One region of the Enterococcus sp. LJL120 genome, then DNA from elsewhere that is predicted to be linked to it. Evidence: predicted binding sites of a transcription regulator. Region 1 holds the regulator's gene; each other region holds the start of a gene.

The links. Region 1 encodes NrdR, which represses ribonucleotide reductase genes. Its sites were predicted from a motif close to ACACNATATATNGTGT; they were not measured.
Region 2: nrdH (glutaredoxin-like protein NrdH) is a predicted target of NrdR. The motif match lies at 1,999-2,014, and genes of this name have one in related genera.
Region 3: nrdD (anaerobic ribonucleoside-triphosphate reductase) is a predicted target of NrdR. The motif match lies at 1,265-1,280, and genes of this name have one in related genera.

What each region holds. Positions count from the first base shown of each region.
Region 1 covers NZ_JBTXLV010000007.1:240,835-243,983, reverse strand. The annotation lists gene ACYSNU_RS13345 (replication initiation and membrane attachment family protein) at 1-1,330, opposite strand, end outside; gene nrdR (transcriptional regulator NrdR) at 1,343-1,813, opposite strand; gene coaE (dephospho-CoA kinase) at 1,976-2,575, opposite strand; gene mutM (DNA-formamidopyrimidine glycosylase) at 2,572-3,149, opposite strand, start outside.
Region 2 covers NZ_JBTXLV010000003.1:153,589-156,737, forward strand. The annotation lists gene nrdE (class 1b ribonucleoside-diphosphate reductase subunit alpha) at 1-1,347, opposite strand, end outside; gene nrdI (class Ib ribonucleoside-diphosphate reductase assembly flavoprotein NrdI) at 1,328-1,705, opposite strand; gene nrdH (glutaredoxin-like protein NrdH) at 1,707-1,928, opposite strand; gene ACYSNU_RS06065 (ferrous iron transport protein A) at 2,370-2,843, shown strand; gene feoB (ferrous iron transport protein B) at 2,840-3,149, shown strand, end outside.
Region 3 covers NZ_JBTXLV010000013.1:37,580-40,728, forward strand. The annotation lists gene ACYSNU_RS17120 (FtsX-like permease family protein) at 1-436, opposite strand, end outside; gene ACYSNU_RS17125 (ABC transporter ATP-binding protein) at 414-1,193, opposite strand; gene nrdD (anaerobic ribonucleoside-triphosphate reductase) at 1,406-3,149, shown strand, end outside.

The DNA of each region.
Region 1 (3,149 bases):
TTTGCGCCTCAGGTAAGGTTTTTTGATTCATCCACTCTGGCACTTTTTCCCTGCGCACTTTGCGATTAGTATTGCGATAATTTTTAGTTTGTTTTGGCTTATTATTCAAATCCCGGGCATGTTTTAAAGCCGCTTCCGGCGTTTTAATGCCGCTTTGGGCCCATTCATTGGCAATCGAATTGACATAGGTGCCGTTTAAAACCGGCGCATTTTTGGCGACCAATACGTAATGAATTAAAATATTGACGACAGCGGCCGGTAAACCGGAGCGATCCACTAAATTTTTAACAATCCAAACCTCAGGATCGCCGATAAAACCGCCTTTGGCTTCCTTCAAAGCTTGAAAATAGGTCATCGGCGGATAGAGTTCTGCCTCTTTGATTAATTCGATATCTTGTGGTGAAAAGCCCTCTGCTTTGAGAGTATTTTCCCGGCGAAGTTTCTGGTCTGCCTCACTTAGCTTGGTTTGCGGCTCAGTTGATGGAGTATCATCAGTAGTTTTTTTTGTGACAGGCATTGTTTGGGCTGCTTGACGGACAGCCTTATGAAAATCTTTTAAGGAAATTTTTTGTTCCGTTAAGTTAGAAGTTCTGGCTAACAGTTCACTAAGCTCGATTTCTTCATAGCCATACATCACATGATGGACAAAAATATCTTGTCTTTCTTCAGCCGTTAAAGAAGTGGTCACACCCAAACGGGCTAAGTTGGCTTCGATTAACTGCCAATCCAAATCCTCACCCTGATCAATTCCCGGTGGATTCTCCAGTGAAAAATCAGCGGCGCTTTCTTCAAGCCTGCCAAAGTTTTCTGCGAAACGGCCTTCATTGAAGGAAAAAATTTGTTTGAATTTTTTAGTGACTTCCTGAAAACCTGAGATATCCAAAGTTTTTGGCTTGAAGCGCTGCAGGAGGCGCTCGTATTTTGTCTCACTGACATATTCCTTTAACAGAAAATGCAAGAGACTATCTTGTAGAAAAGCTTCTGGTGCTAAAGGTTCCTGCAACTCATAAAGATACTTGCGACCCAATTGAGCATCTTCTTGGTAATAGCTTTTTAATAAGCCAATCGCTTCTAATTTTTGGCGGTCTTCAAAAAATAATTGTAAACCAACATTTAAATCAGTCAGTAAATCGGCATGGATGGCAATCTCACTTAGACCATACTGCCATTTGATTTCCCCTAAAAAGGAGAAGTACAAAGCTAAGGCTGAGGCACCGATAATCGGTTGATACAATTGCACAAGGGTTTCCTGACTGCGATCGCCTAGGGGCAATTGTTTGCCAACTTGAAATAAATATTTTGGTAAGACTTCATCCCAAGCATTTTCCACGGCAACCCCTCCTTACTCTTCACCATTTTTGGCTTTGTCGACGATTTCTTGTAATTCCTTCAAAAATACCGACATATCTTTAAACTGCCGATAGACACTGGCAAAACGGATATAGGCGATTTCATCTAGATTGACTAAATTTTCCATCACATATTCGCCGATTAAATTGGTCGAGACTTCATTTTCACCAAGCGAACGAACCCGATTTTCAACATCATCGACAACCTGTTCCATCTGTTCCATCGCAACTGGGCGCTTTTCGGCAGAGCGAATCAAGCCCCGCAAGATTTTATCACGATTAAATTCTTCTCGAGAACCGTTTTTCTTCACCACTAGTAAAGGTGTTGCTTCAATCCGTTCAAAGGTAGTAAAACGAAAGCCACAGTTTTCACATTCACGGCGCCGGCGAATCGTGCGGCCATCATCTGTTTGACGGCTGTCTATAACCCGTGAATTATTATGTTGGCATTTTGGACAACGCATCCGATTTCCTCCTCAAATTGAGTTTGAAAAATGCTCAAGCAAACTAGCTCTGCAAAAAATTCAATCAGATTTTTTTTGCATCAAAATTTGCTTTTGCTGATTTCAATCCCTCAATAATATAACAATCATTTCTTTCTTGTCTATTATTATAACATGATTGAATCAGCGGATAAAGTCGTTGTTTTTTAGCCAATCGATAACTTGTTTTTCCGTTTCAGCGGGTGTACCTTGATTATCAAAAATAATATCCGCTCGCTCTTTTTTTTCGGCAATTGACATCTGGGCATGGATTCTAGTTTCGGCGGTTGCCAAATCAAAACCGTCTCTGAGCATTAGTCGCTGCACTTGGAGTTCTTCTGGTAAATAAACTACCGCCACCGCATCCATATAATGTTCGTAATTGCCTTCGTATAATAACGGCACATCGACAATCACCAATGGGCTGCTTAGCTTTCCAGCAGCAATTTCCGCTAAAATTTGTTTGCGGATAAAGGGATTTAAAATTTCGTTTAACCGCCGGCGCCGCTGGTCATCGGCAAAGACAATTCTACCTAAGGCTTTGCGATTAAGGCTGTGGTCGGCATTTAAAATTTCTGTACCAAATTCTGCAACAACTTCCTGAAGCCCTTCGGTTTGCGGCTCCACGACTTTTCTAGCGACTACATCCCCATCAACAATCGGAAAATCAAACCGGCGAAAAATATTGACCACCGTACTTTTTCCGGTAGCGATGCCGCCCGTGATTCCTAAAACAAAGCTCATTTTCTGCCCCTCACTTTCAAAACTTGGCAATGGGGGCAAAAGTGCGTGCCCCTTTGAGCGACTTTAATTTTGACAATCGGCGTTTGACAACGAGGACAAGGCTGACCAGTTTGCCCGTAAACATTTAATGACAATTGAAATTTTCCGGCTTCTCCTAATGCATTGAGATAAGAACGAATCGTAGTGCCGCCAGCTGCCACCGCTCGACCTAAAACATCAATGATGGCTAAGCGCAAAATTTCAATTTCTTTTTTCTTCAAGGTGTTGGCCGGCTGCTCTGGATGAATCTGTGCTTCCCAAAGCGCTTCGTCCACGTAAATATTGCCTAAGCCAGTAACCAATTTTTGATCCAGCAGCAGCGGTTTGATTGCTTTGCTGGATTTTTTTAACCCGGTTGTAAAATCAGCTAAGGTAAATAAATCCGGTAAAGGCTCTGGCCCCAACTGCATAATACCTTTATAAGTATTACTTTGATCCTTGGCTACTAGGGTCATACGACCAAACTTACGAACATCATGATAGTGCAGCTGGCTGCCGTCTGTAAAATGAAAAACAACATGGGTGTGTTTTGTCA
Region 2 (3,149 bases), on a different contig from region 1:
AGGAACCGCATCAATATTAGAGGCATCTGTAACAAACGTCAACGCTCTGGTCATCGCCCGCACAGATTTACCAAAATCTGGGCTGTCCATCAAGTTGACAATATTGGTAGAACCTAGGTTACAGCTAATATCAGTTCCCATCACGTCATATTCTTGAGCGTCGTTTAATAAAGACGGCTCTTGGACTTGTAAAATTTCAGAACAAAGATTGCTCATGATGATTTTACCAGCGACGGGATTTTGCTTATTAGCTGAATCAATATTAATGATATAAGGATAACCGGATTCCTGCTGCAATTTAGAAATTTCATTTTCTAAATCCCGGGCCTTAATTTTAGTTTTACGGATGTTTGGATTCTTCACCATGTTGTCGTATTCAGCGGAAATATCAACGTAAGAATATGGCACGCCGTATTCTTTTTCAACGCTGTAAGGACTGAATAAGTACATATCGGCATTTTTACGGGTCAATTCGTAAAATTTATCCGGTACTAAGACACCAAGGGATAACGTTTTGACACGGATTTTTTCATCGGCATTTTCTTTTTTCGCAGATAAAAACATTTCGATGTCTGGATGGAAGACGTTTAAGTAAACCACGCCGGCTCCTTGCCGCTGACCTAATTGATTGGAGTAGCTGAAGCTATCTTCAAATAATTTCATTACCGGTACGACACCGCTGGCTGCACCTTCGTAGCCTTTAATTGGAGCGCCGGCTTCTCGTAGATTAGACAAGGTGATGCCCACGCCGCCGCCGATTCTTGACAATTGCAAGGCTGAATTGATCGACCGACCGATACTATTCATATCATCGGTGACTTGGATTAAGAAACAAGAAACCAATTCGCCCCGACGTTTGCGGCCGGCATTTAAAAAGGACGGTGTTGCTGGCTGATAACGCTGATGAATCATTTCATCAGCTAAGGTTAACGCCAATTCTTCATCCCCATCAGCAAAATAGAGGGCATTGAAGGCAACACGGTCTTCATAGGTTTCCAAGTATTCCGTTCCATCATTAGATTTTAAGGCATATTGGGAATAAAATTTGTAGGCTGCCATAAAGGATTTAAATTGGAAATTTTGTTCCGCTAAAAATTGATATAATTTTTCAATAAAGGCTGGTGAATATTTTGCGATAAATTCAGCCTCCAAGTAATCATTGTCAATTAAAAACTGAATTTTTTCATTCGCAGAAGCAAAGGTTCGTGTATTCGGTTCGGCATTTTCTTTGAAGAACGCCGCCAATGCTTCTTTATCTTTATTTAAAGGGATTTGTCCGTTAACGGGACGATTAATCTCATTATTTAATTTAAAATAGCTGACATCTTTAAGCTCTTTTAGACTCAAGTTCCATCACAACCTTCTGAAAATTTTGGACGTCTTCATTCGTGCCGCTAAACTCAAAGGCGAACACTAAGGGGACGTGGTAATCACGGGCAATATCTTTGGCGGTGTAAACAAATAAATCGGCAAAATTGCGATTACCCCCGCCGGCAACGCCCAGCATCTGGCTGGCATTGTCTTTAAAATCAAGAAAGTCGTTCACTACCTCTGTCATTTCAATGTCATAGGTAGGAACAACTAATACAAAGGGCTCATTTATCTCAAAAAAAGGATTTGCTGGCTCAATTTCATAAGCGGGCAAATCCAATTTTTTGATAAAACGCCGAGTTTGACCAGTTATTGAATAGTAGACAATCTTCATCTTAGCTAGCCAATGATTTTAATTGATCAGGACGGAAACCGATAATAGCTGTTGCATCTTTAAAGGTTACCGGCACACTTTGGAAACCTTGACCCTTTAAGAAGTCAACTGCTTCAGGTTGCAAATCGATATTGATTTCTTCAAAGTCGATCTGATTTTCGCTTAAAAAACGCTTAGTCATCTTGCATTGCATGCAATTATTTTTAGAATAAATTTTCACCATTTTGAAAAACCTCCACTCATTTAATGTCATATCTTAGTATAAATTCTTCTGGAAAAAAGTCAATGGAAAAACACTATATATTGTGTTGTGGATAAGTTGTGATACTAAGTTTTGTGGTTTTGCTGTTTTTTAAAGCCCCTTACATTCACGCCAATCAAGGCTTCTTCACTTTTTTCTCTGTTCAATGATTCCCTGAAAAAATTTTTTATCCACAATTTTACCCACAAGCTATGAAAATGCAGCTTAAAAAAGTAAAAAAAATCGAAAGCTGTGCACTTTTAAACTAGTAAGCGCTTTAATTTAATTAAAATCCGCTAAAATAAGGCTTAGAATTTGTACGAAATGCACAAATTAGATTGACAAAGTGAAGAAAAAAGCATAATCTAGAAGTAATTACTGAGAACGATTCTCATTATCGGATTTTGACAGGAGTGATCAATCATGAATGCTTTATTAGATATGAAGGAAAATATTACGTGTCGCGTCAAAGAAATTCAGTTGGATGACAACACAACGCGCCATCTTAAGGAATTAGGAATTGTGCCGGGCAGTAAAATTGTCATCACAAAATTGTCAAAGGATAATGGCATCGTCCTCTCTCAGAATGCTCGACTGGCGATGAGCCAGCAAATTTTAGCTGGCATCCTGGTGGAGGAAGCACCGACAGAAGAAACTAGCCTGCATTCATTAGACATGCTGGCAATCGGTGAGAAGGCCAAGGTGATGCGAATTTACGGCAGCGGTGCAGTCAAACGCCGGCTGATGGATATGGGCTTAACTAGAGGCACGGAGATTTTAGTCAGGAATTTAGCACCTTTAGGCGACCCAATCGAAATCACACTGCGGGGCTACCAATTGAGCCTACGGAAAAATGAAGCCGCCCAAGTCTTAGTCGAAAGAGAGATTGGCCAATGAGAGAGATTGCTTTAGTCGGAAATCCTAATTCTGGAAAAACAAGTCTATTTAATTTAGTAACAGGTTCCAATCAAAGAGTCGGCAATTGGCCGGGGGTAACGGTTGACCGCAAAGAAGGTTTTTGGAAGGAAAACAAAGAGCTTAAAATTCAAGATTTACCGGGAATTTATTCTTTGTCACCTTATACACCAGAAGAAATCATTGCCAGAGATTATCTATTGTCCCGTCAGGCCGACGCCATTTTAAATATTGTTGATGGTACGAATTTAACCCGTAATTTGTATTTAACCACCCAGCTTTTAGAAA
Region 3 (3,149 bases), on a different contig from region 1:
AGCTGCTTTCAATGCTTAAGGCCATCGCCTTAACCAAAATCATGGAAAACATCTTAGAAAACACAATGCCAATCACAATCCCAATTCCTAGACTTAAGATCCCAAGAATAATAATTTCACTAATAAAAAGTCCGGTAATTTTCCAACGATTAAGGCCAAATAAATGATAGATGCCAATTTCCTCTGCCCGCCTTCTTAGAAAAAAGCGATTGGTACTCAGCATAAAAAATAATAAAATCCCAATCACAGCAATTTGTCCTAAAACCAAGACCTGTGACAGGTGAATATCCTGATTAGCCCGCACAATAATCGCATCATTATAAGTCAGCGCACTAAAGGTATAAAAAATCGTCACCGCTAAAATCATACTCAAAAAATAAATCAGATAGCTTCTAACCTGCCGGCGAAAACTTTTAAAGGCTAGCCGAAATAGCATTGCTGCGCCCTCCCCCGCCGATAGTCGCTTGCATATCAATCACCTTATTGAAAAATTCACGGCGGGAACCTCTGCGCACAATTTCAGAAAATATGGCGCCGTCTTTGATAAATAAAATCCGGTTGCAATAGCTCGCCGTATACGGATCGTGGGTCACCATTAAAATCGTGGTGTCCTTATGTAAAGAGATATCATGAAGGTAATTCAATAGTTCAGTGGCAGAAGTCGAATCCAACGCCCCGGTCGGCTCATCAGCAAAAATAATTTTGGGCTCTTCGATTAAAGCCCGAGCTGCGGCCACTCGTTGTTTTTGTCCCACCGATAATTCATCGGGATATTGATTCAAAATCCCTTTGATTCCCAACATTTCACTAGCCATTGCGATTTTTTGGTCGATTTCAGCCAGTGATTTTTTTTCAACCGCCAGTGGCAATAAAATATTGTCTCGGGCCGTTAAAGTATTCATTAAATGAAAATCCTGCAAAATAAACCCCAAATTTTTTCTGCGGAACTCGCTGAGATTATCACCTTTAAGACTGGTTAAATCGGCACCATTAATCACAATGCTGCCGAGGGTTGGAAAACTGATGGTCGATAAGATATTTAACAAAGTTGTCTTACCGGCACCACTTGGCCCCATAATGCCGACAAATTCCCCCTCCTCTACAGAAAAAGAAATATTCTCCAGCACATTGACTTTATTTTTTCGACTGCCAAAGGTTTTGGTCAGATTTTTTACATCAATAATTGTTTTCATCTCATCACTTCCTCCCCTCTATCATAGCATATTCAGCCAAAAATCCCGTCAAACAAGCTTAAACAACGGACCCACTATATCTGGTGGCTATCTTTTAAAATATTCTCTATAAAATACCAGATGTTGATAAATATCTTCCGGAAAACTATTGCTCTATCTTGTGAAATGTTTTATTATAGAAAGCGAGATTAAAGGAAATGAGTGTGAAGAAAATGATGAAAATCCAACGGGAAAATACGGAAATTCTACTGCATCCAAGACTTGCAAAATTCAAAGTTGTCAAACGGGATGGTCGCTTAGTGGACTTTGACGACCAAAAAATTTACGATGCTTTAGTTAAAGCGGAAGCCAAAATTAACGGTTCCATCGACCCTTTAGCCCACGAACGAATTCAAGAAATTGTCAACCGGATTGACCAAGAAATCAGCGAACGCTTCGCCCATAACGTAAAAATTTATGAAGTCCAAAATGTGGTTGAACACATTTTACTTGAGAAAAACGAATACGACTTGGCTCAAGAATATATCAATTACCGGACGCAACGGGACTTTGAACGCTCAAAAGCAACTGATATTAATTTTACCATTGGCAAGCTGATTAACAAAGACCAAACTGTTGTCAACGAAAACGCTAACAAAGATAGTGATGTTTTTAACACACAGAGAGATTTGACCGCTGGGATTGTTGGAAAATCCATCGGCTTAAAAATGTTGCCGCCCCATGTGGCCAATGCTCATCAAAAAGGTGATATTCATTATCACGATTTGGACTATCATCCTTACACACCGATGACCAATTGTTGCTTGATTGACTTTAAAACCATGCTGACTGAGGGCTTCAAGATTGGCAATGCCGAAGTTGAATCGCCTAAATCAATTCAAACAGCAACGGCTCAAATTTCACAAATTATCGCCAATGTCGCTTCTAGCCAATACGGTGGTTGTTCAGCAGACCGGGTGGATGAACTATTAGCCCCTTTTGCAAAATTAAATTACCAAAAACATTTAAAAGATGCGGAAGAATGGATTGAAATTGCTGATAAACGTAAAGCCTATGCCTTAGCTAAAACTCAAAAAGATATTTATGATGCTATGCAGAGTTTGGAATATGAAATCAATACCCTGTTCACCTCCAATGGGCAAACACCTTTTACTTCCCTTGGCTTTGGCCTTGGCACAAATTGGTTTGAACGGGAAATCCAACGGGCCATTTTACAAATTCGCATTAACGGACTTGGCAGTGAGCATCGGACAGCCATCTTCCCGAAATTAATTTTCACATTAAAACGTGGCGTCAATTTATCTGAAAACGACCCTAATTACGATGTTAAGCAGTTAGCCTTAGAATGTGCTACTAAACGGATGTATCCTGATATTTTAAGTTATGACAAAATTGTTGAATTAACCGGTAGTTTTAAAGTACCAATGGGCTGCCGCTCATTTTTACAAGGCTGGCAGGATGAAAATGGTCAAGAAATCAATGTCGGCCGGATGAATCTTGGGGTAGTCACCTTGAATTTACCGCGGATTGCGTTAGAATCCGCCGGCAACCTCGATCGCTTCTGGCAAATTTTAGAGGAACGCTTAGGTATTATGAAAGATGCCCTTGTATATCGAGTTGAACGCTGTAAAGAAGCTTCACCTGCTAATGCGCCAATTTTGTATATGTATGGCGCCTTTGGTAAACGATTAAACCGCAAAGATGCCGTTAACGAATTGTTCAAAAATAAACGGGCGACTATTTCCCTTGGCTACATCGGCTTGTACGAAGTAGCATCCGCCTTTTTCGGAGGCGAATGGGAGCAAGATGCTGAAGCTAAAGAATTTACTTTGAGCATCTTAAAAGAATTGAAGGCTCATGCTGATGATTGGGGTAACGAGTACGGCTATCACTTCAGCGTCTATTCTACTCCAAGTGAAAGCTTAACAGATCGTTTCTGCCGCTTAGACACTGAAA